One region of the Shewanella sp. MTB7 genome, then DNA from elsewhere that is predicted to be linked to it. Evidence: predicted binding sites of a transcription regulator. Region 1 holds the regulator's gene; the other holds the start of a gene.
What was found. Region 1 encodes MetJ, which represses methionine synthesis genes. Its sites were predicted from a motif close to TAGACGTCTAGACGTCTA; they were not measured.
Positions count from the first base shown of each region.

Region 2: metE (5-methyltetrahydropteroyltriglutamate--homocysteine S-methyltransferase) is a predicted target of MetJ. The motif match lies at 11,505-11,522, and genes of this name have one in related genera.

Region 1 is NZ_CP085636.1:824,586-840,009, forward strand. It holds gene HWQ47_RS03370 (sensor domain-containing diguanylate cyclase) at 162-1,139, shown strand; gene HWQ47_RS03375 (hypothetical protein) at 1,203-2,234, opposite strand; gene HWQ47_RS03380 (hypothetical protein) at 3,060-3,443, shown strand; gene HWQ47_RS03385 (putative sulfate/molybdate transporter) at 3,905-5,050, opposite strand; gene HWQ47_RS03390 (SDR family oxidoreductase) at 5,284-6,003, opposite strand; gene HWQ47_RS03395 (LysR family transcriptional regulator) at 6,223-7,128, shown strand; gene HWQ47_RS03400 (hypothetical protein) at 7,170-7,361, opposite strand; gene HWQ47_RS03405 (hypothetical protein) at 7,659-8,225, shown strand; gene HWQ47_RS03410 (putative bifunctional diguanylate cyclase/phosphodiesterase) at 8,230-10,164, shown strand; gene traF (conjugal transfer protein TraF) at 10,273-11,466, shown strand; gene HWQ47_RS03420 (sulfite exporter TauE/SafE family protein) at 11,669-12,403, opposite strand; gene metJ (met regulon transcriptional regulator MetJ) at 13,051-13,365, opposite strand; gene metB (cystathionine gamma-synthase) at 13,619-14,788, shown strand; gene HWQ47_RS03435 (bifunctional aspartate kinase/homoserine dehydrogenase II) at 14,887-15,424, shown strand, end outside.
Region 2 is NZ_CP085636.1:1,391,677-1,407,100, forward strand. It holds gene HWQ47_RS05745 (sigma-54-dependent transcriptional regulator) at 1-543, shown strand, start outside; gene HWQ47_RS05750 (amidohydrolase family protein) at 761-2,026, shown strand; gene azu (azurin) at 2,092-2,550, opposite strand; gene HWQ47_RS05760 (DUF2059 domain-containing protein) at 2,809-3,345, shown strand; gene HWQ47_RS05765 (DUF805 domain-containing protein) at 3,508-3,855, shown strand; gene HWQ47_RS05770 (M56 family metallopeptidase) at 4,011-5,186, opposite strand; gene HWQ47_RS05775 (BlaI/MecI/CopY family transcriptional regulator) at 5,186-5,560, opposite strand; cobalamin riboswitch at 6,062-6,272, shown strand; gene HWQ47_RS05780 (TonB-dependent receptor) at 6,383-8,395, shown strand; gene HWQ47_RS05785 (GDSL-type esterase/lipase family protein) at 8,568-9,173, shown strand; gene HWQ47_RS05790 (HDOD domain-containing protein) at 9,428-10,156, shown strand; gene HWQ47_RS05795 (LysR family transcriptional regulator) at 10,516-11,421, opposite strand; gene metE (5-methyltetrahydropteroyltriglutamate--homocysteine S-methyltransferase) at 11,644-13,929, shown strand; gene HWQ47_RS05805 (DMT family transporter) at 14,069-14,398, opposite strand; gene HWQ47_RS05810 (glutamate synthase-related protein) at 14,656-15,424, opposite strand, start outside.

The sequences.
Region 1 (15,424 bases):
GTCTGAATTTCTTCTACGCTTAATAAGCAGCCTAATACTATATAAACCATAAGCCGCTTTTCCCTCAATATGTAGGAAGAGCTAAAGTCTGTTACTGCTAAGTCGATATTTCAATTAAATTTTGAAGATTATTCTGATTGGTATTTCACCAAAGGGAGTTGATGATGACGAAAAATGCAGTATTTGAAACCAATAAATTCTTACTCGACAATCCTAATGATTTAATCTCGCTGGATAAATGGCAAAAAACAGTAAACCTGTTAGCTAAATTATTCGATGCCCCTGCCGGTTTTTTGGTGCAACATACCTCCACTGGATTTCAGGTCACTATCGCCAGTGAGCAAGACACTAATCCCTATCCTGCTGGCGTCGTGATTCAACCTGAGGTAAATATCTTCTGCCGTAAGATTGTTGAGACAGGTAAGGAACTCTACGTCTCAAATGCAATCATTGATCCCAGTTGGGACACCAATCCAGAGGTTCATAATGACGGTTTTTCCTCCTATCTTGGGGTTCCCGTTTTTTGGCCTGATGGTAAAGCCTTTGGTACTTTCTGTGTGATGGACTACAAAGAGACCCATTATAAGGAAACTTACCTTGAGCTGATAAGACATCTTAAAGATATTCTCGAAGCCGATCTTTCCATGTTAGGCATGTACGAGCAGGCACAAAAATTAGCCCTTACAGATGCCTTGTGTGGCATCAATAATCGCAGGGGATTTTCAATCTTGGCTGAGCAAAGGATCAGGTTTGCCAAACGAACAAATAGTCAATTGGGACTCCTGTATTTGGATATTGATAAATTTAAATCAATCAATGACCTTTATGGGCACAATAGTGGTGATAAGGTCTTAAAACACTTGGCTTTAGTGCTAAATACCTGTGTACGTCAATCGGATGTTATAGGTCGCATGGGTGGAGATGAGTTTGTTGCTCTGGTTTTGATCGATGGTGAGCAGGATATGGAGAGGATTAAACAGCGAATTACAGCAGGCTTTGCTAAGGCAGATAATAAGGAGGTGACAGAAAAGATCACCGTGTCGATTGGCGAGGTAATAATAGATAACGTGGCAGATATTTTGTCATTAATCGATAAGGCTGATAAAGATATGTTGCTGCATAAACAACGCAACCGCTAGATCTATTTGGAGTTTAACTTTCTAGGACAAGGTTTTTCGGTTAGGTGACTATCAAATGAACTGTTACATATTCTGAAACATCATCTCTACTCTAAAGGTGATAATGGTGTGATCTAATCTCTCTTCGTCGATCTCTTTAGTCCAGCTATATTCAGGAGTGATTTCGAAGAACAGCCATTCCCGAATGAAATTTTGTCGATAGGTTACGGCAATTCTGGCATTTTCAACATAATGATATGGTGTGTCTACACCATAGATACTGGCAATATAGTTAAGGGCCTGTTTGTTACTGATGTAATGATAGAGATTCACACTGCTGCCAAATTCCCAACCATTATTACGATTTTCATATTGAGCAACGGCGCTCCAGCGCAGTAAGAAATCCTCATCGAAAGAGTGTTCAATATCAAATTCGGTAGACTCCCCTGTCATCTTTTTCTCTTGGTAGAGCTTCTGGGTTAGGCGGGCGACAGTGCTTTGTGAAATAGGGTAGGTATAGCGCCACCTCGCTTCTAATTTAGGTTTGAAATTTGCTTTAATATTAAAACTGATACGGTCTTGCGCATACCAGTCATACCTGAGTCCTATATCCCGTTCTCCGTTGTCATTTGGCCCTTTTAGGAATGCGAAGGGATCATCCTCACCTTGTGAGTTAATGATGACTTTAAGTTTTTTGTTAACACCAGGAAGATTAAATCGGGCATTAAGATTTGCTCTATATTTGAAGCCTTCTTTATCGTAATAGGAAAAGTCATTAGTCCAACGTACTAGGGTGCCAGCCCGAGCATCATCTTGAGTTCGCTCATCAACAAAAAAACTATCGAACCAGATAGCAGGCTGACAAAACTTAGTATTGAGATAATCAAAAGCGTTGTCGAAAGTGGTATTGTCAGCAGATTGAGTTAAGCAGGGATCTTCCTCCTCGCCAGCTTGCTTGTCGGGATATTCATCGAAGGCCACGGGCTCTGCTTGTCTAGTTGACGTTGGCTCAGGTTTTATCACTTCAACAGGCAGCTCAATCTCTTTGGCTTGAACTGAGACAAGTGCCATAAGGAAGAAAGAGATAGAAAAACCGAGTGAGCTTATAACCTGCAACAGCTAACATCCAATGTCATTGTAATATTGAGAACTAAGATAGTAACACTAGTAAGGTAATCTTGTTAACTATCAGAATATTGAATCTAAATAGCATTGAAGGGATGACTTAGGTTTAGGGGAGAGGGGATCACTTTAAACCTTCAAATGAAGGCTAGTTGCATTTTCTTATTTAGCTTCTGGCCGATTTGATATTTGCTGGTGTGTTTGAAGGCCGTTCCTTCACTGTTATCTTGGATTGTTTAGCAAAAAGACAAAAGCTTGTTCTCACCACGGAGCGCTGCGCTTCACTTCACGGAGTACACGGAGGTAAAGATGGAGGTAAATCTACTTTGAACAGGGTTACATTTTTTGATTTAGCTTTTGACTGAGTTGGTATTGGGGTTAATCTTTTTTGCCGTTATCCTGAACTAGTTTCAGGATCCAGCTTGTTAGCCTTCGAATGAAGATTGATTACATTTTCTGGTTTGGCTTTCGGCTGAGTTGGTATTGAGCCGGACTGTTGAAGGTTGCACCTTCATTGTTACCTATCACCTGCGGTGGGCGAATGTGCACTATTTCTTTGAGAGGGTTCTGCGAGACGCCGCAAGCACATCTGACCTCCAAGGACGGAGGAAATGTCGAAAAATGTAGGGAACTGAATAGGCCCTGTGGGCTCTACCAAAACATCCATGTTTTGGAAGCTCGCAGCCGAATCTACACCTGGTTATCTATTTCTTCGATTTGATTTTTATTCTTCTTGATGTTAGCTACTTTTAGGATGTTCGATGTCAATCTAGTAAGGTAAGCTGCTTTAAAATGTTTGTAAAATAAAGGTTTGGTAGAATGTCTAATAATCAAAGTTTAATTCAGAGATCAAGTAAGAAACCTGTTTATGAGTTTTTGCGTGATATTTCAGAGATGGGATTAGACCAAGCTATTCCTCTAGTTACTGATGGACAGCTACTTAAAGAGTTACCGATAATAAAATGGCTCTTTTTAGGTAACGAAGTTCATTCGTCTATTCAGTCTGTATTCTTTTTAAAAAAGTATGCGCACTTTATTGGACCAATAGTTAACTATCGAGATGAAGATATTGAAGAATTATTACTTGTTGTAGGTGATGATAAGACTCAAGAGAAGATAGTTGATCAGACTCTCATTTACTTGGACCGTTTTCATACAGAGTTCAAGGCAAAACTACTTGGTGAATTGTTTGTGCAAAATTAGACTTCCAACCTCTAGCTACATCAGGTTTACTGACTTTGCCAATTGGTGCAAGTCGAATGGGGAACTTGGGTGGAGCTACTTTAAATGATAAAGGTAAAAACTTTTATGAGTTCGTAGTCGTTAATTGTTAAGGTTCTAAATTTCTACTTATTTTTGAGTCTCGCTATAAAGTATTTAACTCTGCGTTATGAAAACTATCCACATCGAAGAGATTAATTACCTAGTGAAAATGCGGCTGTAACCGTCCGTGACATGGATGTCACAGAAGTATTTACACATTAGGTCGCTCCTTGGCATCCTGCCACTGCGATATTGGTGCATCCCTGCACGGAAACTTCTGCAACTAATTGATTAAGCGTGAGGTTATGGTTCTCATCAAGAGATCCAAACACCAAACCAGTCCAATGAACCCAACCCCAAAAAGATATGTGAAACTTGTGATTCGACAAGTTCAACCCATTTTAATGTATCAAATCGGAGACCAGTTTCCATTGTCTACGACCTGTCTCTAATATGATGCCAACGGCCAATCCGGCTGCTGTGTTCACCAGTAGACAGATAGCAGCTGTCGAGAGAATGACGAAGATACAGAAAGGTCTACCATCGATTAAGCGTTTCGACCAAGCCAGCTGAGTGCCTGCAATGGCTAACATACTGCCGAGTATTGCCAATGGGATCAGCGATAACATCGTCGCGATCCCGTCTCCCCAAGTGACTGCAATGAGTAAGCAAGCACTCCCGAAGATCGTTGGGGCTATCCAAGTTCTGGCGCCGAAATGATATTGCACTGCGAGACCTCCTGCGCCGTGACACATAGCGGTTGCGCCAAAAGGAGCTAACAACAAGTTGGCTAAGCCTGAGCTGGTGGCCAGGCGTTTAGGGGTAAATTTCTCCTTGTCACAGGGAAACTTTTCAGAGGCTATCGCTGAAATCGCGATCACAGCGTTAGTTAAGGTGAGTGCCAGTTGAGGTAGCACTAACAGGCCTGCCGCAGAGGTCCACTCATCAAGACTTGGCCAACTAGGTTGCCAGCTTGAGTGGCCAGTAAGGTCAAAACTAGGTGCGACGCCGCTATTTACCTGCCAGATAATGCCAAGAATAAGCACTAAAGGCATAGCCAAATACCTCAGAGGCATAAATTTACTGGCAAAGAGGGCCACGAAAGCGGTGATACCGATTAGCCACGTTTCGCTCATCATCTGTCCACCCATCCAGATAAGCTGGAGTCCAATGGCGAGTTGGATACCGATACTGACCGCAGGAGAGAGTTGTTTTGCCATCCAGCTGATGGCACCACTATAGGCGAGGATAAGCAAGATAATGCCCATCATCATGCCGCTGGCCTGTAACATGCCGGGAGTTAACCCCTGTGCAATGACCAGTGCTGCTATCACTTTCATCGGTTGTACCGGGATCGGACGTCGATAATAGAAAGCGGTAAATAGCGCAAATAGGCCGAAACCTAAAAATATCCCTTGGGGGGAAAAGTGATTGAGGGCAATAAGGCCCAATACTAAAGGTAAAAACGTACCAAGATCGGCGAAGGCTCCACTGAGTTCACCTGAGAGTTGATCACATCTGTTAAGAAATGTGCTTTTGCATGTCATATAGCTTGCCGTGAGAAAAGATCCTTGAAGCTAATACAAGTTTAGTGCCAATTTGTAGGAGGTTTTTTACTGGCTTAGTGGAGTAATTTACCGTTATTTTAACAGGTGATCAGACAAGTTGGCTAGATTGCAGAATTGTGCATGACAAAATGTAACTTATTAGCGAAAGCAATATTAGCCGTTTGAGTTGAAAGGGATACGCTTAAGAACGTACCCCTTATATCAAATATTAATTAAGGCTGTTGACGAGTAGCAGCCAGTACGATTTCACGTACGCACACACTTTGTGGTTGCTCAAAAGCAAATAGTGCGGCTTCAGCTATTGTCTCTGGTGAGATGACACCTCCCATCTCCTCTTTCCAGTCGGCATAGCCCGCTTTTATTTCATCGCTGGTTGTGTGGCTGAGCAGTTCAGTTTCAACGGCGCCAGGAGCGATAGTGATTAAACGTACATCATCCATAGCAACTTCTTCACGGATGTTCTCCGTCAATGCGTGCACGGCAAATTTAGTGGCACAGTAAGCAGCGTGGTTGGGGAAGGTCTTACGACCTGCTATTGAGCTGACATTGATGATGGTGCCTGTTTTACGCGCTTTCATGTCGGCAAGTACTGCATGGATACCGTTAAGAACCCCCATTACATTGATATTAAGCATGCTAGCCCATTCAGCTGGATCTTGTACATCAGCTTGGCCAAGTAGCATAACACCAGCGTTATTGATCAGTCCGCCTACAGGTCCAAATTTTTCAACGGCGGTAGCTATTGCATCTTTAATCGCTTCGCCATTTGTCACATCAACACTCATGCATAGGCAATTTTCTAATGCTAATGATTGCATTGGCTCTACACGACGAGCCAGTAACAGTAATGGATGACCCTTAGCGCTAAATGCTTTTGCCATTGCCGCACCAATTCCTGAAGATGCACCTGTAATTACGATAAGTTGTTTCATGGTTTTTCCTCTGTCATTAAGCTAACACTTAGCTGAATGAGATAATTAAATGAATCGATTCGTTTCAGTTGTGACCATTATAGTGATGGGTTTATTGTTGATATATAATTAATAGAGAACATAATTGTTTACATATGGCGTACAATATTAGGTGAAAACTCAAGTTTGCACCTAAACCTAGTTCTAAATCGAAACAAGCTATTGAAAGCGGATAAAGTAATGAATAAAGATCTGAATTTGGCTGATGTTCGAGCCTTCACTGTGATTGCTGAACAGGGCAGTTTTACGCTAGCGGCTGAAGTGCTTGGTTGTTCCCGTTCACACCTGTCAAAACAGTTGCTACAACTCGAAGGTCTGCTTAGTGTAACGCTGATAACCCGTACAACTCGTGCGCAAAGGTTAACCGAACAAGGAACTGAATTTTTTAATGCTTGTCAAAGAGCACTTGAAAACATAGATCAGGCGGTTGCTATGACAGTAGATAGCGCTCAACGCTTACAGGGCAACATCAATATTAATTGTGTTGGCGGAATTATAGGTGAAGAGATCGTTACCGCGTTAGTAAATGATTTTATCTCTGAATACCCTGATATTAGTGTGAATTTGGATTTTAGTAGCTCCAGAGTCGATCTTGTGGTCGATGAGTTTGATCTGGTATTTCGTATGGGGGAGTTAGAAGATTCGAGCATTGTTGCTCGTAAGTTAATGAGTATTGAGAATATGACCATGGCCTCACCAACCTATCTTGAACGTCGCGGTTATCCTGTTCATCCTAAAGAACTTAAAGAGCATTTGTGTATAACAGGTTCTATTGACCGTTGGTTATTTGAGAATAAAGAGGATGCTAAGAGTAAAGTAGAAGTCGATATTAAGGGCAGTTTTAAGTGTAAAAACGGTCGAGTGATGAAGAGTGCCGCCATAGCAGGTAATGGGATCGTTAGATTGCCTAAATTATATTGTCCTAATGAGCTAGCTAATGGTGAGTTAATTTCTGTCTTTGAACAGTGGCGAGTGGCCGATACGCCTTTTTATCTGCTTTACTGTAAAGATCGGTTTCAGCCTGCGAGATTAAGAGCATTTGTGTCATTTACCACTCTGAATTTTATGAAGTATGTCAGTAGTTAAGTATTAAGTATTAATTTACAATATCAAGTTTAGGATTAAGTTTAAGTGAGAAAATCTTCTACTCCTGTTATTCCAAAATATTGAACTGAGCGTTTTATTGCTATTTTCTTTGCGATTAACCCTCCATTTTTGAAAATCTTAACCACCTTCTTTCCCCCTCTGTCATTAGTGGAGTATTCATGATCATCGTTAAGTCTAAGGTTGTCGAATTGGGTTTTCATTATTAGGTGCATAGATTCTCCATCTATCTAACTATTACATATACTTATTTAACTTTAGCAGCTGCAATATGGATGGCTAGTTAGTTTTTCTAGTATTTATACATTTGAATGAATAATAGAGTATGTCCACTCTATAGCTCGAAAACTGGTGAGCTAAACTTGGTTTAACTTAGGGAATTATTCTTAATAACCTACTATTATTTGGTGTAGGAATATATTTTTTGTGTCATTTTAGCGATGAGCTTTATTGTGGGGAAGTTTGAGAACTTCTGTAGACAAGTGACTAGTTAATCTTTTATGGTATTGAATATGAGTGAGTTACCTATTTTATCCGAAGAGGAATTTAAAGAAAAATTCCCTGAAATTCATCAACAAGTCTGTGACGAATTAGGTATGGGATTTGTACCTGCTATTTTTCGCTGTGTGGTTGTTTTAAATCCTGACTTAGCTTTGTCTTCTTGGAATATGGTACGGAAAAATTTGTGCTCAGGTGAGCTTCCAAGAATAACTAAGGAACTAATGTTCTCCTATATTGCTAATAAAAAAGGGTGCAATTACTGTATGATTGCACACCATGCATTAGCCTTGCACCATGGGTTTACTGGGGATGATATGAGCATAATCCTTAATGATATGGAACAGATTAAAAACCCTGCATTAAGGTTGGTGATCAAGTTAGCCGATGCCTCTGTTGATAATAATTTCGATTTAGTGGCGCGAATAGATGAAGAATTGTCCAGTTTAGGTTTTGCTAGAGATGAGATAACTGAGCTTGTTGGCATGATCTCCTGTTCACTGTATATGGTTAATCTCGCGGACAGTATCGGGATTGATATTGATCAACGTTTTATTAATACCATAGCGGAAGCAGGTTAATTTGATGCCTGCTAAAAAGGCTTGGGATTGTGAAGCTGCCACTAAAGGGGAAGGGGCTAAGGAGATTGATAAATCTCTTTTTTATAGCGATTCTACATCAATTAAACAAACTCTTGAGGCCTCGTTAAGATCTGCAAGCTTACTGGAGCTAAGCAGTACCATCAGTGTTGATTCAAATTTTATTCGAGATTTGAAAAGTATCTATCAGAAGACACGTTTCTCCGTCGATATTGATACCTGCGTGTTGTTTCGTTTCGTTAATGGTCTATGGTGGGAGGTGATGCCTATCATTGAAGGTCATAAGTTCATTGATGATTGTCAATGGAAGAAAGTGCCTGCAAACCAAGTTAGTACCATCGAGTCGCTATTTGAAATTCGTGATGAAGTTGTAAGTCATAAAGCGGCTGAGGGTTCAAATTTAGATATTTTCCACCTACTCTCTCAAGGAAGTGTTCATTTTGAACGTTTTAAAACAGAGCATGGTGGGGTCGCATTTAAGCCTTCCGACAGCAAAGTCTTCTCCCAGTATGATAGTGCTTTTTTAGCTTATATTGCAGCGATAATTTCTTTCTGTATAGATAAGGATATTTCGAGTCATTATTTACAAGATGTATATGATTCTCTGCAAGATATTGCAGATAAACTTAATGATAGTAATAGAGATGAGAATACTATCTCGGCGATATATTTGGATCCTGCGACGGGGTTACACAGTAAGTTAGGTTTTTTAAGAGTAATTCAGTTTCTTGTGGACAAAAAACAGAAAAACAGTTTTGTTATTGTTTTATCACTTGAAATGTCGGGTGGTTCGATAAACCTATTAGATGAAGAGGTGAAAAGAGTTTTTTTAAAAATGGCGATAGTACGCTTAAAAGCAATTATTCCCGATAACAACACACTCTCGATTCTAAATAGTAGTGAATTTGCCTTTATTATGATCGACTCCAGCCAAGAAGATGTGATTAAAACGCTATCTGATGTAATGGATTCATTTCTTAATTATTTGTTGGTTGATGGTCACCCTGTTCCCTGTGAGTTGAGGGCTGGTTATAGTTGTTACCCAAGTTGTGAGTCAGAGCCCAATGAACTGCTTAGAATGGCATACATTGCACTCTATCAGGCTAAGAATACACCCTCCAGAAAACCCGTTAGCTATCAAGATGAGATAGTACAGGAGTTAAGACTCCATTTAGAGTTGGCACATTGCTTACCCAGAGCTATTGAATTACAAGAGTTTTTACTCTACTTCCAACCTATCGTCAATCCCACAAAATTGGATGAAGATATTCATCATTATGAAGCTTTGATTCGATGGAAGCATCCTGTTAAAGGGATGATCCCACCGGATCGTTTTATCGATATTGCTGAAAAGAGTGGGGATATTATTGCTATCGGCTATTGGGTTATTCATGAAGTATGTCGCTGCTTGTCACTGCCTTCAGTTCCGAATGATGTTGGTGTATCGATTAACTTATCTCCGGTTCAGTTTAAAGATGAGAGACTTGTTCAAAATATCACTAAGATAGTGAATGAATACGCTATTTCACCGGAAAGAATTACCATTGAAATTACCGAAACGTCGGCAATGCAAGATAATGAATTAACAAAAGAAAAATTCTCAGAATTCCATGCGGCAGGCTTTAAACTTTCCATGGATGATTTTGGTACAGGTTACTCATCATTAAGTTACTTGCTTAACTTTCATTTTGACATCATTAAGATAGATAAGAGCTTTATCGACAATACCTTGGTCGATGTTCAATATGAGATTATTGCACAAACGGTTGTTAAGCTTGCTCATGATTTATCTCTGATTGTAGTTTGTGAAGGGATTGAAACAGATGAACAATTTCAAATGGTTAGTGAATGGGAAACCGATATGATCCAAGGGTATTTAATCAGTAAACCCAAGATTTGGAGTGAGTTTTATTGTAATTAATCTTGCTAATATTTGCTGAGTTTATCGTCCCATAATGTCTAATTTGAACTATCTTTTAATCTGAATGATGAGAAGTACAAAATAAGAATGACATAAAGGGTTGAATAGATGAAATTGCTAAAAGTAGCGCTATGCTGTGTTGTATTATTACCTTCCTGTGTATCTGCTGGACAAGTGTATTATGAAGCTCGTAGTGATGCGATGGGCGGTGCAGGTGTGGCATCTTCTAATCGAGAAGGAGCCGCTTTTATTAATCCCGCTCTTCTTGCATTGCATGGGCCTAAATTCAATGATTTTGCTCTCTTGCTGCCGGTATTAGGCGCCGATGGAGCAGATAAAGATCAGATGGTCGATAAGTTTGATGCGCTGGAGGATTCCTATGACAGTTTAGAGGCCGCAATTAATGCTGTTGATGTCGTGGCAATCGATCGCTTTCGTCTTGAGCTAATTAACGATCTAGAGTCCTTAAAAGGCGACACCGCATATGTAAGTGCTGGTCTTGGCTTTTCACTTGTGATCCCAAGTAAAAACATGCCAATGGCTATCTTTTATAAGAGCTATATCGATGCTGTTGGTGTCACCGCAATCGAGCAATCTGATATTGATAATTTAACCGTACTTGACCCTAATAATCCCCCAGAGATCTCAGACCTTGACTCTCAAGGTGCTGTAGTCGCTGGTGCTGTTTCTGATTTTGGTGTGGCAATAAGCTTCCCCTTATCTATCGTTAATATGCCCATTTCGGTTGGGGTTTCGCCCAAGTTTCAACGTATAGATACTTATAACTATGTGGTGAGTGCGAATAACTTCGACTCCAGTGATTTTAACGATGCTAAATACCGTAATGATGAGACGACATTCAATTTGGATATCGGTGTGGCCATGGAGCCTGTAGAGGGACTTATTGTTGGATTTTCGGGTCGTAATTTAATCAGTAAAGATGTGGAAACCGTTGAAGCACAAGGTCGCAAGTTTACCTACCAGGTTGAACCTTTGTTTACCGCCGGTGTTGCCTATGATTGGGGGAGTCTTACATTGACGACGGATATTGACCTTAACGCTCATGAACGTTTCGATGATATAGAAGGTACTCAGTACTGGCGCTTAGGGGGAGAAGTGAGAGCTACACAGTGGCTGGCGCTACGTCTAGGTTATCGACATGACATGAAGGATAATACGTCGAATATCTACTCCTTAGGTACTGGATTCGCTTTTGGTCAGGCTTTTTATCTGGATGTAACCGGCATGGTCGGCAGTGACGATGCCATAGGTGGTGTGCTACAAACTTCATATCATTTTTAATGACGTTTCGAGGGCGTTCGCGGGCTAACTTAGAGAACGTTTTGCTACGAGAGTGGGAACGAGTACCCTTCGAGTGCGCCAACAAGTTGGCTACGAGGACAAGCAATACGTTGTAGGTTTGTGGCAATTCTCTTTCTCGAAGTATCGCAGATGCGCACTCACAGTGACGAAGTCACGTTCTCGGAGCGAAGCGATCTCGATTTTACAATTCCATTAACGATTTAACCGTCAATACTAATGCATTGATTGAGCATAAGATCAGTGTCATGCTTCTGGTTTTACTCTTATCAACTCTTCCCACTAACCTGCCAGCGACCAAATATCCTAGCACCACTGATGGAAGTAGCATGAGTGAAAGCCAAAGATGCTTAATCTCCAATAATCCTGCGATAGATAAGATGGCTAATGCTATGGCAGAACTAAAGATGAAGAAGGCTGAAAGCGCAGCTCTAAATTGACTCGCATCTTTTCCCGATAACAAAATAGCCAGTGGTGGGCCACCTATGGCTGCAATGTTGCCAAACACACCAGATATCACGCCTGCTGCAAACAAGCTCTTGCGGTTCACCACTAAATTGAATTTAAGTAAACTTAGGATGACCGCTGCCGCCACGATCCCTGCTATGGCTAAGCCGAGAATCGGTTGGGGAGCAAATATTAACAGAGCCGCACCGATAAATCCGCCGGGAATACGACCCAGTAGCGCATACTGTAGGCCATTAAACTCCAGTGCCCCACGTTCTCGATAGAGAGTAAGCAAAGAGATGAAGAAGCCCATAACGATGACGGGGGCCGGAACCAGATCGGGATCAACAAGATAGAGAAGTGGCGAGGCTACCACGGCAAGACCGAAGCCTATCAAGCTCTGAGTGATTGCCCCAAAGAAGATAATAATGGATGCCAGTAGTAAGGTAGTCGGTGCGATTAACTCAAACACATTTCTGTCCATAAATAGTATACCCAAGTGAGCTGGATATATACGGCAATTAAAGAACAATAAAAACAAACAGGGATCGCATCGCATCGCGATCTCTATATCAGTTCCATTAATTATTTGACCTTTCAGCGGGAGTTCAAGGTGCTGCAGGCAAGACTGGAACTTGACGCTAATAGTTATTCTCGGCTCTGGCATCCTCGGTAACTGCTCCTGCGTTACTCTACCTCCTGAATCCATTCAGTCGTGCTTCGCCCTACCTTCTGCATCTGACCTCCAAGGATGGAGGAAATGTCTTATTTTGTATGGAACAAAATAGACCATGCAGTCGTATATCTAAATCACTTAACACAGCATGGAGTACTTTGAAGCCCGCACTACGTGAGCTTTTCAAGCATTCCACTTCTGTGTTGTATTGATTTAAAAGGGAATAACCATTTCTTTATCAATACGCCTTGAATTGAAAAGCTTGAAAGGCTCTGAATTGATCAAATATTTAGTAGAACTGATATTCTTGACTGGAGTAGAGTACTTTCTATATCTAAGTCTCTTGGAACCGCAAGATTCAGTGGTCATTGAATGCGCTTAGAATGGAATTCGCGCAAAGCCACTGAAACGAGCTTTCTTAGAGCGTTAGGGTATTAATAAGGTTACTCGACGTCTTCCCACTCAATGCCCATCTCATCCATCAAGCGTTTTACTTCTACAGGAATGCTGTCAGGTTTATCTTTCGAAAGATCTTCATCATTTGGCAGTGGCTGGCCAGTATAGGCATGCAAAAATGCTTCACAAAGCAGTTCACTGTTGGTGGCGTGACGTAGGTTATTGACCTGACGGCGTGTACGCTCGTCAGTCAGTACCTTAAGCACTTTTAAGGGAATAGAAACAGTAATTTTCTTTACCTGTTCATTCTTCTTGCCGTGTTCAGCATAGGGGCTGATGTAATCGCCATTCCACTCAGTCATTGACTCACCTGTAAATTCAAAATTCGGGGCAGATTTTAACCCTTTAATTTGTACAGTCAAATTATTGCCTCTTATTTCGATTAAATGCAAATAGATTTCCATATGTTCGGACGTCTAAACGTCTAATCGGTTGACGAGGAAGTAACTCTTAGGTACATTTAGACGTCTAGACATCTCATTTTTCTAAATGATATAAAGTATGATGTCAGTAATAGGTATGATGTTTAGTAGTAGTTAGTATTAGGAGCTGTAGATGACCGAACGTAAGTTAGCCACGATTGCCGTGCGTCAGGGGATTGAATCCGATACCCAACATGGTGCCGTAGTACCGCCGATCTATCTTTCCACTAATTATTCCTTCGATGGACACAAGAATCCAAGAGATTTTGATTACAGCCGTTCGGGTAATCCAACGCGCTCTATTCTCGGAGATGCCATTGCAGCGCTTGAAAAAGGAGCCACAGGCGTGGTGACATGTACGGGAATGGCTGCAATAACCTTGGTCACGAGTTTGTTAGGTCCTGATGACCTATTACTGGTTCCCCACGATTGTTATGGTGGCAGTTATCGTCTATTCACCAACTTGGCCAAAAAGGGTCAGTTTAAGTTGATGGTGGTTGATCAAACAGATAGCCAAGCCTTAAGTGAGGCGATAGCGCTTAAACCTAAGATGGTTTGGCTTGAGACTCCATCTAATCCACTGCTAAGGGTTGTCGATATTGAAGCTATTTCAGCTGCAAGCCATGATGTTGATGCGATCGTGGTCGTCGACAACACTTTCTTGTCACCTATTTTGCAGCAGCCACTTTTATTAGGGGCTGATATCGTCATGCATTCGACGACTAAGTACATCAATGGACACAGTGATGTTGTTGGCGGTGCCGTGGTTGCGAAAGATCCTGAATTGGGTGAGTTACTGCATTGGTGGTCAAACACCTTAGGGCTGACTGGATCTGCATTTGATAGTTATCTAGCACTGCGTGGCCTTCGAACTCTACCTATTCGCATCAGAGAGCATCAAGCCAACGCTCAGCGAGTATTAGAGGTACTCACTAACAGCAACGCCGTAGACAAGGTTTACTACCCTGGGCTTAACGATCACCCCGGACATGACATCGCCGCTAAGCAGCAAAAAGGCTTCGGTGCCATGCTCAGTTTCGAGCTAAAAGGTGGTGAAGCTGAATTAGTCGCCTTTCTAGCGCAACTTTCTGTGTTTTCTATCGCAGAAAGTTTAGGTGGGGTAGAGAGTTTAGTCGCCGTTCCTGCGACAATGACCCACAGAGCGATGGAACCAGCGGCGCGAGCCGAAGCAGGGATTAAAGAGACCCTCATTCGCCTTTCTGTTGGTATTGAAGATGCTGATGATTTAGTGGCCGACATTAAAGCGGGACTCGCTGCAGCATCTGCAGTCAGCGGTTTATAAGAGTTAAAAATGACGCGTGGTCATTTAGTCGTAGATAGTTAAGTTGGACTCACTGCTTTATCTGCAGTCAGCTGTTAATTGGTTTATAGGAGTTAGAGATGGCGCGTGGTCATTTACATAAATTTGGTGGTTCTAGTCTAGCGGATGCAGATTGTTATCGCCGTGTGGCTCATATCCTTCTCACTCATGGCAATAGCGACGATCTTGTCGTTGTCTCCGCCGCAGGTAAGAGCACCAATTTTCTTTATAAGTTGCTAGCGTTAAAAGATTCGTCTCAACTGTGGCAAGAAGAATTACAGGTACTGATTAGTTTTCAGCAGAATTTGATTGAACAATTGCTATCAAATGAGCAAGCGAGAAGCTTGCGTGAGCGCTTATCTATAGATAAGTATCAATTGATCAGTTTGTTTTCTCTTGATGAACTTAATGAATATAAGCGCAGCGAAGTCGTGAGCTTTGGTGAACGCTGGTCAGCTCGTTTACTGGCTGCTCTTTTGAGGGAGTCTGGCGTGGCGGCAAGCGATGTCGATGCCAGAAGCCTACTGATTGCCGATGAGGGAGCCATTCCTCAAATCAGGCTTGATGAGTCACGTGTTCGCGTGCAGAAGCGTGTTGAAGGTAGTCCTAACGAACGTT
Region 2 (15,424 bases), 570 kb from region 1:
ATCAAACGGGTGGGCAGTAGCGTACAGCGGCCGATAGATACCCGTATACTAGCGGCCAGTCATCGTAATCTATTTGAGTTAGTTCAAGAGGGGCACTTTCGCTTAGATCTATATTATCGACTCAATGTTATTACCTTAGAGGTGCCTCCCTTGGCTGCTCGTCAAGATGATATATTACCCTTGGCTCGACGTTTCTTATTGGAGTTTGAATCTAACCATCATGTCTCAAAGCAACTATCGTCTGATGCTGAACAGCAGTTACGTCTGCATTTTTGGCCGGGGAATGTACGTGAGTTGCATAATGTGATCACTCAGGCAGCCATCTTAGTAGACGGAGATATTATCTACGCAAAAGATATACAGTTCAGTACGCCAAGTGTCAGCGGTTCATCACTTAAAGAGCATTTAGAGCGGGCAGAGGCTGAACATATTCGCTCGGTGTTATTGTCTTATCAAGGCAATCGTAATAAAGCTGCCTTACAACTAGGGATCTCACGCCATACTTTATATCGACGTATTAAACAGTTAGAAATTAAAGCTTAACCTTCCTTCTATTTAATTCTTTATAAAAAAAGTTAATCAGTTAACACTTGTAACTTAGTCCTAGCTTTGGCAGTTTAAATCAAATCGTTTCGATATCAGTAACCCCCCTAGCTAAATCAGCTAGGGGTTTATCACCTTGGGATAGCTCATGAGAAAGAATAAGAATAGAGAGAGCAAGTCTAAAGCATTGGGTTTATCTGCCATAGCGTTAGCAGGTATGGCAACGTTGGTGTTAAGCGCACCTGCAATGGCATCAAGTATCACCATTATTCATGCGGGAGAGTTACTTGTTATCCCGGGCATGAAGCCACGTAAACAGCAAACATTAGTGATTGAATCTGGAACAATTAAAGAGATACGGCCTGGCTATCTTGCCGCCGAAAAATTTGGTGGTGGCGTTAAACTTATCGATCTTAAAGAGCGTTTTGTGATGCCCGGTTTGATGGATATGCATGTGCATCTTCAGGGTGAGCTAGGGCCTAAGAATGACAGTGAAAAACTGCGTATGTCAGATGCCGATATAGCGATCCGTAGCGCCTATTTTGCTAAGAAAACCTTGATGGCTGGTTTTACGACAGTACGTGATTTAGGTGCTAAACCGGAACAGATTTATGCTTTGCGAGATGGGATAAATAAGGGTTGGGTTGAGGGACCTCGTATTATCGCTTCAGGAGGCGTTTCTGTTACTGGTGGTCACGGTGACGTGGATGGCATGAGCCCAGATTTGCTAGATAAATATACCTCTAAAACGATTTGTGATGGCCCCTATGATTGTCGTAGTGCTACTCGACGTGCAATTAAGTTCGGCGCGGATGTGATTAAAATAACATCCACTGGTGGTGTTCTGTCGGATACCAATACAGGCACAGGTCAGCAGATGGCTGATGATGAACTTAAAGAGATCGTTGATACTGCCCATGGGCTTGGTCGTAAAGTCGCCAGCCATGCCCATGCTACCCAAGGGATTAATGCCGCCTTGCGTGCTGGGGTCGATAGTATCGAGCACGGTAGCTATGCGGACAAAGAGAGTATCAAGTTATTGAAGAAAAATGGGGCCTATCTGGTGCCGACATTACTTGCAGGCGACACAGTGGTCAACATGGCTAAAACCTCTGATTTTATGTCAGAGGCGATTAAAGCTAAAGCTAAGCGAGTCGGTGCTGATATGACGGAGAACTTTATCGCCGTACATCAGGCGGGTGTAAAGATTGCTTTTGGTACTGACAGTGGCGTATCCCAACATGGCACTAATGCGCGTGAGGCGGTGTTGATGCATCAGGCTGGAATGTCGAATTCAGACATACTTATATCCGCGACAATTAATGGCGCCGATTTAATCAGTATGTCAGACAGGCTTGGTACGCTTGAAGTCGGAAAGTACGCTGATATTATCGCAACGGATATCAGTCCTCTGCAAGAGATTGAAGCCTTGTTAGATGTGGGCTTTGTCATGAAAGGTGGCAAGGTTTATAAGCATAAATGATCATGTGAAGCTTAATGATTGCTAATTTAGAGCGCTTGTTAGCGCTCTATGCTTTTGGCCTGATCTTAAGCCTCAATCACAAAGTCACCCTGCATAATTGCCCAGTGACCAGGAAAAGAGCAGAAAAACTTATACGCTTCAGATGGAGACATTCCTTCGGTGCTAAAAGTGATGCTGGTTGAATCCCCACCGCCTACTATTTCAGTATGAGCGATAACACGTTTATCGTCCTGTTTCACATAGCTTTGTACAGCACCAGCTCCCATGCCCTCATTTGCTACGGCTGACATATCTGTACTTTTGGTTAATACCCAATTGTGACCCATGGCTGCTTTAGGCAGTTGACCTGCGTGGGTTAAGGTCAGCGTTACCTCTTTGCAGCTGGCTGGAATGCTAAGTGCTTTAACATCAAACTGCATCATGTCATTAGCACTGATAGCGAGCTCACACTCATTAGCATTGGCTATAGCACTAAATGACAAGCTAAATAGTGCACTGAAACCAAGTATACCCACTGTACACATAGACTTTAGATGATTCATTGAAATCTTCACTTTGAAATCCTTTTTGATTTACACCGATTGGTATAGATTAAACACGGCGCTATCATAGTAAAATTAAATCTTAATGAGAATTGTTATTACTTAAGTTGTGAGGGGATAATATACTTATATTCTTTATGGCAAGCAGATAAATATAGGAAATTTCATCAAGGTTAATAACTTACGGATAGTTTTATGTGAGGCTAAGTCATCAATAATTTACAATTGCAAGGAGGCTATATGAAACAGAATCATCTGCAATCACTGCTACTCGTTAGTGGTTTCCTCGTTAGTTTTAACCTGTTTGCCGATGAACATTCTCGTCGTGCAGATGTTGAGCGGTTGCTTATTGAAATGAAAACAGAGTCCATGATGGACACCATGTATGATCAGGTTGAGTTGATGATGAAAAACATGAAGTCCCAACTAAAGGTGAAAGAGTCTAAACAGGAGCGTGAGATGTTTGCGGCTTTCTTAGCTAGAAGCACGGAGATCATGCGTCAAGAGATGGGGTGGGAAACATTAAAAAAACCTATGATAGATATTTACGTCAAGCACTACTCAGATAAAGAGATAACCGATATGCTGGCGTTTTATCGAAGTGAATCTGGCCGAACTATGGTAGCAAAAATGCCAGTGGTGATGCAGGAATCTATGATGGTGACTCAAAGTTTAGCTCAGCCTATGCTACAAAAAATGCAACAACTCTCTTTCGAATTTAATCAAGAATTACAGGTTTACAGAGATGCGAATACCAGTGAAAACGTCGCTGATTAAGTGTAAACAATTTAAATGATGTAGTATCGGCGCTTGTACTTTAGCATTGTGTGATGTAAGTATTTACTTTAAGGGAGTGATAGCTCCTCTAGAGTCCTGATAACAATTGGGTCATAGCTTCAAAACAATGATTAACATAGGGTGTAAATAACAAGGAATAATATGGAATATTTTATTGGTGGTTTAAAAAAGTATGCAGATTTTACCGGCCGTGCTCGTCGTAAAGAATTTTGGATGTATACCCTGTTTTATCTGATTTTTTATGTTCTGGCAGCGGTGATTGATGTTGCCTTAGGTACCATGATATTTGCAGGTATATATGCTTTAGTTTTGCTTATCCCGACTATTGCCATTTCAGCTCGTCGGTTGCATGATACTGGTCGTTCTGGTTGGTGGCAGTTGATTGGTTTGATTCCGCTTATAGGTGCAATCGTACTGTTGATCTTTTATGTGCAGGATAGCCTTGGTGAGAACGAATATGGTCCAAACCCTAAGGTTGTAGAAGCTTAATTATTTGATTAAGGGGGACCTTGGTCTCCTTGTTTTTTTATTTATGATTGGCTTAGCGCTTAGGGTGTCAAATTTAGCACTGATTCTCCAGATACAGAAAAAGAGCAGCGCGGCTCCTTTCCAACTTTCTATTTTAGCCTAGTCTGGCTGTAATATTAGACGCTCTTATTCGCTGTCACCTTGATGCGTTCAACATCTGCTGCGGGTTCATCAATGATGAAATCTAATTGTACCTGTACACTTTTTTCACCTTGCTTGGATTTTTTATAGGTCCACTGTTTTAGCGCTTTAACAGCTTGTTTGTCGAATACGCCTTTGGGAGAGGATTTGATCACTAACACATTGGATACAACGCCAGACTTTTTGATATCAAATTCAAGTTGCACAAAACCATTTTGATTGGCGTTAACCGCAGCTTTTGGGTATTTAGGCTCGACACGTGTCAACGGGTAAATAGGTTGTTTTTTTGCAGCATGGGCTGAGTCATTATGATCTCCTGCTTGAACTTGCTGGTTCAACATTAAACTGGCAAAGCCCAAACCGAGTGTAAGGCCAACAATTGCGAGTGTACTTTTTCCATGTTGCTTTTTCATCTGTAAAATCCTCTCTTTTAGTATGTGTTTGTTTCCGTAGTGGGTGTGAAGCATGCCGATATGGGCTTGCTGTGAGTAGGTCAGCAGTGCACGACTGTAGGCAATCTTTTCATTGGTACTCATCGATGCGGTGATTTGAGCATCGCAAGCCAGTTCCTGATCGTCGCGAAAACGGCGGTAAGCGATAATGTTAAGTGCAATATCCCCTCTATGATGGTGATACTGCTCATGTTCAATAACCGCAGCTTGTTGGTTGACTGTGAGTAGTTCAAAGCCAAGGGGCACGATAATGTTAGGACGACGCAGACCCACTAACATAGGTGAATGGATCTCGCGATGCTGAATGATGGGGAGTCGGGCTTCTGGCATCACAAACGGAGAACTATGGGCGATTAAGTGTTTCAATTTTATTGCCTGTAAGCCAATAACAAGCAGCATCACAATGAGCCCAATAGACCAGATTGCCAGTAGAGTAGATGCAGATAAAAATAGCTCACTATCTGCTAAGGTTTTGTCTGCCAGTACCCGATAATGCTCAAGTTGTATTATGCGCGAGTTTGACAGAAGGTTTGGCACTAAGTGGATGATAGCGGAGCTTATTAGTAACATGGGCACCACGAGCCAGAGTGCGTAGGTGTGGTGTGCGCCAAGATGTTTTAAAATCTGTTTGTGGCTGATAAGTAAGATGACAGCTATTAAGCTGATGAGTATGGTTTGTTCCATTAACCAGTTAAGCATTAGCGCTTCTCCTCTTCCCAGTTATCGATAAGTTGCTTTAGCTCGGCAATGTCATCTGAACTCAACTTATTCTCTTTGGCAAAACCTGCGACCAAGGGCGTGAGCTTGCCTGAAAAGACTCTCTCGATGAAAGATTGACTCTCTTTTAGTTGATATTCACTTTGGTCGATAAGTGGATAGTAACGATAAGAACGTCCTTGCTTCTCAAATCCAATCGCCTCTTTTTTAACTAAACGATTGAGTAAAGTTTTGACCGTTTTCTTATGCCATTGGTTGCTCATCGCTAATTGCTCAACAACTTCAGACGAGCCCAAAGGGGATGAACGCCAGAGCAGGTTAAGCACTGCTAGTTCAGAGTTACTGATCTCTTTCATGTCACTTCCTTAAACACGTTTACACCAGTTTAAGATTACGAGTGTAATCCTGAGTTATAAGATTACATGTGTAATCCTATAACTCAAGTGTTTTATTTAACACATAGCTAAAAATTGTAACCAATGACTTTGTCTCGGCTTTATACCAATTCAACTAATTGGGAAGTAGCGTTTTATAAGAATGAAAATGACATGTATTTGCTGCATCAATCAATCCGTGGTGAAGCCCTTAACCTTGATTCGCCACCGCTAGGATCTGAACGTTGCCGTGAGTTCATGGCGACCATGAGCCCTCACGGATTGAGTCATTAGTCTTGAATTTGTTTATTAAAAATAGTTCTGGTCGATCTTTTTCTTATATCGATTGATTTTAGGTTAATATCTTGTCAATCAAAAGTTAGACTTTTATCTGTGTAGACGTCTATAATGCCGCGCTCACTTTTCTGTATTAGCAGTAGGTGGGCGAGTCAATCTTTTGTGGTGCCTGAATTTACCCCTTAGACTTAATGTTAAAGTTCAGATTTTTATAGGGGAGAGTAAGGATAATCGGGAAGCCTGTGAAAATCTGGCACTGCCCCCGCAACGGTGAAAGGTGAAAGTTAGCCGCGTTTATCTGTGAAAGAAGCGCAATAACCCCTAACTTGCACAGAGAGTCTTAATGGATACTCTGTATAGCCTAAGTCCGGAGACCGGCCCATTAGATGATTTTGAGATTTCGGCGGGCAGATCTCGAGATGCGATAGAGCGCCTAATATACTTGGGCTGAACTCATACTAGTCGTGACGTTTTTGCCCCGTTTTCCTTTCAGGAGTTAAAGGTAAAATGGGTACATTATTAAATAGAAAGTTAAGTAAAGAGTCGAATAAAGATCCAATCAAATTATCAAGAGTTGCAGTGCTTGTCGGCAGTGCTCTGACCTTACCGTTTGCATCCACGGTCTCAGCTACTGAAGTCGAAGAGTCAAAACAACTAAACCGTATCGATGAAGTGATCACTGTGATTGGCCGCAGTGAAAATACCCCACTGAACATCGCTGCAAATGTGAATATTATTGATGCTGCACAAATCGAAATGAGTGGCGCAGTCACTTTAACTGAAGTTTTACGCGGTCAGAGTGGCATTCAGATCTCAGATTCAAATTCAGGCGCTGTGTTTTCTTTGCGCGGGTTTAGTTCAGATCAAGCGGCTAATAACACGCTGATTTTGATCGATGGACGTCGTTTGAATAATATGGACATTGCTGCGCCTAGTATCAATGCCATTCCACTTAATCAAATCGAACGTGTGGAGATCATGTCTGGCAGTGCGGGTGTGCTTTATGGCGATCAAGCGGTGGGTGGTGTGATTAACATTATTACTAAAGCCCCTGATGCGAGCGGTGGCAGTATTCAACTTTCTGGTGGTAGTTTCGATACCTATGAAGGAAGGGGAGACGTCTCTGGTGCCATTAATGACACTTGGCGTTACTATGGGGCAGCGAGTTATAACCGAAGTGACAACTACCGTGCGCATAATGCCAATGAAACCAGCTCTGTATTGGGTCGACTAGAATATCAAACAAGTAAAAATAACTTTTTTGTTGAAACAAGTTATTACGATAACGAGAGAGAGCTTGCTGGATCACTCACAAAAGAGGAATTTGAAAACAACCCTCGTCAAGCAAGCAAGTTATACCCAGATGATAAGCAACATGAAATGACTACAGCTGTCAGAATGGGCTACCGCAGTCAGCTAAATTCACAATGGCTAATATCGGCGGATATGAATTATTCCGATACCGACGTTAATTCTGTCAGCTATGGAAGTGCAGGTAAAATTAACCGTTCCTTGTTTGAATTTAGTCCAAAAGCTATCGCTAAATTTACAACAAATAATGGTGACATTAATATCATTTTCGGCGCAGATATTAGTAAAGGCGACGCAGATTATGCGCTTAGTTATATCAACCGAGATAACACTCAGACTTTAGCCAGTGTGTATCTGCAGGCAGATGTCCCTCTCACTTCGACATTGAGCTATGTTGTTGGTGGTCGTTATAGTGATATTAAAGACGATCTTACTGACGCAGATAAATACCCCGCTGGCGTTGAGTTAAATAACGATGCTACCGCCTTTGAGCTTGGTTTCAATTATCGTCCAAGCCGAGCGCATCGAATGTATATTCGTGCCGATGATAACTTTCGCTTTGCTAAGGTCGATGAGCAGGCATTTACACCTTATGATGTGATTGGCTTGAAACCACAAACGGGTCGTTCCTATGAAGCCGGTTGGGATTGGACACCAAATTCTCACTCATTACGCATAAGTGCCTATCGTTTAGATCTTGAAGATGAAATTTTTTACGATTCTAATGCCAATCCTCCGGTTGAAGGTAGCTGGCCTGGCGCTAACGTAAATGCCGATTCTTCACGTCGTTATGGTGCGAGTTTAGATTGGGACTGGCAACTGACTCAATCTGCTCAATTAGGCCTTGAGTATAATTACATTGATGCGAAATATACCGAAGGTGTCAATGATGGTAAATATCTGTCTTGGGTAGCCCAAAATACAGGTAGTGGTTATGTCAGTGTCGACTTTAGTCAAGATTGGCAAGTATATGCCGAGGTTGTTTATACCGGTTCTCGTTATGAAGGTGGCGATTCTAGTAACGTTAATCCAAAGATAGAAGCTTATTGGCTATCAAATCTAGCTGTTAATTATACCCGTGATAATTGGCTAGCCAGTATTCGTGTCGATAACCTGCTTGATGAACAATATGCCAGTGCGGTTTACTACGGTGGGTACTATTCTGGAACTGGTCGCGCGGTACGTTTGACTGCAAGTTATCGTTTCTAAGCTTATTTTTTGTTGCGTGTACTCGGCTTTTTAGGCGAATGAGAATCCCCTTCTTGATGAAGGTCGTAATAGTACGATAAAAGCCAGACTTTAGAGTCTGGCTTTTTTATGTGTTAAATTCAGTTTTCTTTGCTCAAACTAGAGTTTACGAGAATACGGGGAAAGAGTCAGAATGGCAAAAATATGGTTTGGATTATGGTGTGTCGCCTGCTTGTCTTTGCAAGCTTGCTCAGGTCCGAAGCTTGAGCCGCTTTCAGCTAATGCGGACATTTTGGCTTTTGGTGACAGTCTGACTTATGGAAAGGGAGCCAATAACGGCGGTGATTATCCTGCTGTGTTGTCAAAACTGACGGGATTGAATGTCATTAATGCTGGAGTATCGGGTGAAACTACCACCCAAGGTTTAACAAGATTGACAGGCTTGATTGAGCAGTCATCGCCGCAGTTGCTCATTTTACTCGAAGGCGGCAATGATTTTTTACATAATACAGATCCTGATATTACTAAAACCAATTTAGCTAAGATGATAGAACTGGCACAAGCTCATTCTATTTCTGTAGTATTAATTGCCGTGCCTCAAAAGAGTCTTTTTTTGACAGATGCAAGCTTGTACTCCGTGCTAGCTGAAATCTATGATGTGGTACTGATTGAAGATACATTGGCTGATCTATTAAAAAGCCCAGCGATGAAGTCTGATACAGTTCATTTGAATAATGCGGGTTATCGAACGTTAGCCGAAGCCATTCATTTAACTTTGCTTGAGAGTGGTGCGTTATAATAGCAAATGGTATAACTATTACGGTTAAGGATTCGCTAGCCGTCAGTCTAAATTCATATTATGGTGTTATATGTTTATATACTTTAGCTGATTGAAATTAAACTCAGAGAGTTGTATTTCAATAAAATTAGAGTAGAAAAAGAGGTTTAGTCGTTAATTACGTGAAATGAACTTGACCCAGATAGGCGTTTTATGGGTAAATTCCAAGATAAGAATTAGCATCTTGAACAATAATAAATTAGGTTATATTTCCCATGACAGATCTTGAGCATCAAGTATTCACTCAAGTACGTGCGATCATCAGCAATGAAGAGCAAGTGATTGGTCGTCGAGGGATTTTGATCCCTCTTAAAAAAGCCATCATTGCAGATGGTGATATTCGAAATGTTATCGACATCGTATCTTCGGATCCAGCCTTAGCTGCACACATGTTATGGCGCAGTAATTGTGCGATGAGTGCTGATGCAAACCGTGCTAAAAACCGTTCGTTGAAAGATGCTTTGATTCGATTAGGTCAAATTAATATCTACCGCTATGCGTTCACTTTTTACCTCAAGGAACGTCTCGACGAACTGCCTCAACCCTATAAGAAATTAGTACAGGGGTATTGGGCCTTGACTGAGAGTATTGCGAGTAATTCTGTCGATAGCCTACATCAAATGCATGGGGTTGATATCAACCCAGATGAAGTGCAAACCTTAGCTTTGTTTAGTGTATTTGGTGAGATTATTGCCCTAACAGCCTTTGCTTATCTGAATGCTGAGTCTGAAGAGTCGTTCCCCTTGAGCATTATCAAGTCGCTTATTGATAATCAGAAACAGACCTTAACCATAGAAGCATTTGATTCGCTAGGGCTTGATGAAGAGCTACAGGAGGAGTTTATGATTGCGCATAACCTGCGTCAAACCATTAATCCTAACTCCCCAGGTTTAGTACTGAGACGTGTATTGTCGATGAGAAATCAGTTGCTTAATCCGTTATAATACCAATCAGTATAAAGATTTGATCGCTCAGCGAGAGTTTAGCGGTCCTGAGGCAAGCCAACGAGTGAAGAGCATAGTTATTCTACGGTTAAGCTCGTTAACGCAGAATCAGAACCGCTAAAACTCGCCTGTAAGGAGTGTTTTTGGCTGTCTACTTCTGCGTTGAATGAACTCACAAGGGAACAACCATTCTATCATCCATTCGCCTTGAATTAGTTTGCCAAAAAACACTCTGAGTAGATCAACTTCTTATACTGATTGGTATAATAGATTCAAGCAGCGAGTCACAAGCAACAAGCTTTTACTCGTGACTTGTCATCTTGTTAGCCCTATCTAGGGCTTCTAATTATTCTTCTTATTTAATTCAACTTATGCTGCTTTGCCAATCCCTCCTTTGCCACTAAGGTTAACCATTGTTGTGCCACTCGTGCACTTGAGCTGTCTTTACGATATGCGCCGAAAAGCGGGCGCTTAAGCCCTTCAGGGCCTAGCTTTACCGACGTTAAATTTAATCCATAGGATTCGCTGATTGACCAAGTTGGCAGTGCGGCGACGCCATCTTTACAGGCGATACGTTGTAGTAGCATCATGGTGAGATCACAACTTAATTGCTCACCTGCTTTAACGCCGGCAGGTTCCATAAAATGTCGATATAGATCTAAGCGTTCTAGGTGGACCGGATAGCTTATGATGGTCATGTTTTCGAGCTGTTGTGGGGTGACATAGCTAAGATTGGCTAATGGGTGATCATTGGCGATGACGAGTTTAACTTCAAAATCAAAAAGGTGTTGGTAAGCAATGGCTTGCCCTGGGACAGGATCTGAAGTTAGCACCACATCAAGTTCCCCCATCTCAAGTGCGTTGAGTGAGTCGAAAAGGTGACGACTGGAAAGATCTAGATTTACCTGTGGCGATGACGTTCTGAACTGTTCCATTACAGGCATTAGCCACCGAAAACAACTATGGCACTCAATGCCCACTCTAAGTTGATTCTCTTCCAGATTTAATCCCTGTTTAAGGTCATTTTCGGTTTCCATCACCTTAGGTAAAATTTCTTCAGCCAAGGTTAATAACCTGACACCCTCTTGAGTAAAAGAGAGAGGTTTGCTCTTTCTGATAAAAATAGAAGAGTTGATTCTGGTTTCCAGCTCTTTGATCTGATGAGATAGGGCGGATTGAGTCACGAAACGTTTTTTAGCCGCACCGGCCAAGCTTCCACTCTCCTTTAGAGCAATCAATGTTCGTAAGTGTCTAATCTCAATCATAATATAATATACCCATAGTGACATGAATCCTATTCATGTTGTGCTTGAAATCAATTCCCTTGTCTCAGGACAGACTATCACAATAAACTTCTAGACGTCCAGACGCCTAGTTGTTTGATTGATGATATCTGAACTTAAGATCCGTAAGCATTCAATCGATACCTTGGCGCGTTAATTCAGAATTCTAATTATGATAAATTAAAGGTATACAATATGCAAAACATCGAGATAGCAAGTCTGGGGTTTCCTCGTATTGGTCGTCAGCGAGAGTTGAAGTTTGCCCAAGAGAAATATTGGCGAGGTGAGCTAACTCAAGCGGAGTTAACTCAAGTTGCTAGAACGCTACGTAGCACCCATTGGAAGTGGCAGGCTGAAGCGGGTGTCAATTTGCTGCCTGTCGGAGATTTTGCCTATTATGATCAGGTTCTTACTCTCAGCGCCACGCTAAATGCAATTCCTGAGCGTCATCGGGATGCAAGTGAGACTGAGTCGGGAAAGATTGGCTTAGACACCTTATTCAGAGTTGCACGTGGCCGTGCGCCAACGGGTAAAGATGCTCCGGCTGGTGAGATGACTAAATACTTCAATACCAATTACCACTACATAGTGCCTGAATTGACAGCAGATCAAGAGTTTACCATAGCCTATGAGCAGATATTTGATGAGGTTAGCGAAGCGCAAGCTTTAGGGTATCAGGCTAAGCCCGTGTTATTAGGGCCTGTGACCTATCTATATCTTGCCAAATTAGTGGGCGAGAATTTCAATAAATTGTCGCTACTACCACAACTTTTAATCGCTTATGAGCAAATTTTAAATCGGTTTAGCGAGCAAGGTGTTGAGTGGGTGCAGCTAGATGAGCCGGCCTTAGCATTAGAGCTAGATAGTGAATGGCAAGAGGCGATGAGCTCGGCATATGAAGTTTTGCAAAGCGTAAAAGTGAAGATATTACTTGCGAGCTATTATGGCACCATTGCACATCATCAAGCATTAGTCTCATCATTGCCCGTTGCTGGTTTGCATTTAGATTTAGTGACTGCGCCTGAACAACTCGCGGTATTTGCGGCAAACCTACAAGCTGAGCAGGTGCTCTCTTTAGGGGTGATTAATGGCCGTAACGTCTGGGCTGCAGATATTGATTTTATTGCCGAGCGTATCCGCCCCTTAGTCAATGAGCTTCCTGAACGTGTTTGGATTGCTCCCTCTTGTTCACTGCTGCACACCCCGGTGGATCTTGATGTAGAAACAGAGCTTGCACCGGCGCTTAAACAGCAGTTAGCGTTTGCTAAACAGAAATTAACAGAACTAGCACAGCTTAAGCTCCTACTTAGTTTACCTGAGGATGCAGAGTCTCAAGCTATTGTGGACTGTAATCTTGTCCGTCGACATGCCCGTGATGCTGCCGCTGACAAGCAGGTTATTGATAGAGTTGCCGGGCTAAATGATGGGGACTATGAGCGTGAGTCTGCCTTCGTTAATCGCCAATTAATTCAGCAGCAAAAGTATCAATTACCTCTGTTACCGACAACGACTATAGGTTCATTTCCTCAAACCCCCGCGATCCGCGGCCTGCGTAGTCGTTGGCGTAAAGGTGAGATCACTGCAGATTTTTATAATGACCAGTTAAGACAAGTGACTAAAGATACGATCGATCGTCAGCTTAAATTAGGTTTAGATGTGCTGGTTCATGGCGAAGCTGAGCGTAATGACATGGTTGAATATTTCGGTGAGCAATTGCAAGGTGTGGGCTTTACCCAGTTTGGTTGGGTACAGAGTTATGGTTCACGTTGTGTAAAACCGCCACTCATTTTTGGTGATGTATCTCGGCCTAAAGCCATGACCGTCGAGTGGGCAACATATGCCCAAAGTCTGACAGATAAGCCGGTAAAAGGGATGTTAACAGGCCCAGTAACTATCTTGCATTGGTCATTTGCCCGTGAAGATATCAGCCGTGAGCAGATTGCTACACAAATAGGGTTAGCGATTCGAGATGAGGTGATCGATCTTCAAAATGCGGGTATTGGGATAATTCAGATCGATGAGCCTGCTTTTCGTGAAGGCCTGCCGTTGAAGAGATCTGATTGGGATCATTACCTAAACTGGGCTGTTGATGCTTTCAGGCTCAGCGCGGCAGGAGTTACCGATGAGACCCAAGTTCACACGCATATGTGCTATAGCGAGTTTAATGAAACCATAGCCGCCATTGCTGCCATGGATGCGGATGTGATCACCATTGAAACGTCGCGCTCAAGAATGGAGTTATTAACGGCATTCGAAGATTTCGAATATCCCAATGAGATAGGTCCCGGTGTATATGACATTCACACGCCTAACATACCGTCAGTGGATGAGATGGTGACATTAATCGAAAAGGCAGCCTGTAAAATTCCGCTACGCCAGCTTTGGGTGAATCCAGATTGTGGACTTAAAACCCGTACTTGGGATGAAGTTGAACCCGCTCTGCAAAACCTAGTTCAAGCGAGCAAAGTACTTAGAAGAAGGTTGGGCTAAAAGCTAAAGAAGTGACGAGTTAAAGATAGAGCTGATAAGTGTCGAGTCTTGAGTTCAAGAAAAAGCTAAGTAGCGGTAAGCCACTCGGATCTAGGAGCTTACCGCTATAAAGTTGGCTACATTAATTAATGTCCTATTCTTAATGACTTACTGTTTTTGAAAACACATTAATGACGATGACACCAGCCAAGATTAAAGTCATCCCTATAATCGCTGGAATATCAGGCAATTGTTTGTATAGTACAGCGCTTATCGCTGCGACTAATATTATCCCCATGCCAGCCCAAATAGCGTATGCGATACCAACTGGTATCGTTTTTAGCACTAGGGATAAGAAATAAAATGCGGTGACATAACCCAGAACACAAACGATGCTCGAGGTTGTTTGAGAAAAACCATCAGATGCCTTAAGTGCTAATGTTGCTATGACTTCAGCACCTATCGCTAATGCTAAATACCAGTATCCCATGCTCACTCCCTAGATAGACAACTAACAGTGCTAGCCAGTGTTTATTAACTGCGAATACAATACCTTGATTATCGTATGTAAAATAGTGAGTTACATCAACATTTAGCGCTGGTGGAACAAGAGCCAATAATCGAAAGTTTAGATGAACCTGCAAGCTTTCAAATAATAAAATGACCTGCACCTTCATTCGAAAGTGGAGGTCAAGTATTCACATTCCAATCTGTTGTGCTTATTTGTATTACTCCTGTACTACATTTCTAGGGCAAACCCACTCCGGCATAGTTAACTCCAGAAAGATGGGCCATTTCTCTGTGCCAGGTGGCTAAGTCATCTCTGTTAAAGTCGCTTAAATTATGATGGCCACAGGCGCGCGCCATCACTTGCATCAACTCGATGGAAGCATTGAAGAAATTGGCAAGTTGTTGGGATGACTTCTCAACATTGAGCCGTTGACGTAGATCCGCTTTTTGGGTGGCAATACCAGCGGGGCAGTTGTTGGTGTTACACATACGAGCTGCAACACAGCCAATCGACTGCATAGCGCTGTTGGAGATAGCTACGCCATCGGCGCCTAGCGCCATCGCTTTGACAAAATCCATGGGGACGCGCAGTCCACCAGTTACGATTAAGGTCACTCGTCCGCTTGCTCCTTGCTCGTCTAAATAGCGTCGCGCTCGTGCTAATGCAGGAATGGTTGGGACGCTGATATGGTCACGGAACATCTCTGGGGCTGCACCTGTGCCGCCGCCTCGACCATCGAGAATGATGTAATCGGCTGTCGCATCTAAGGCAAATTGAATATCTTGCTCGATATGGTTGGCACTGAGTTTAAAACCGATAGGCACACCGCCACTGACTTCACGTACGCGATCGGCGAAACGTTTAAAATCAGCACTGGATCTTAAATTGGTGAAGGTAGGGGGTGATATTGCAGATTGACCTTCTGGTATGCCACGAACTAGAGATATTTTCCCTTGATTTTTGATGCCTGGAAGGTGACCTCCAGTGCCAGTTTTCGCCCCTTGT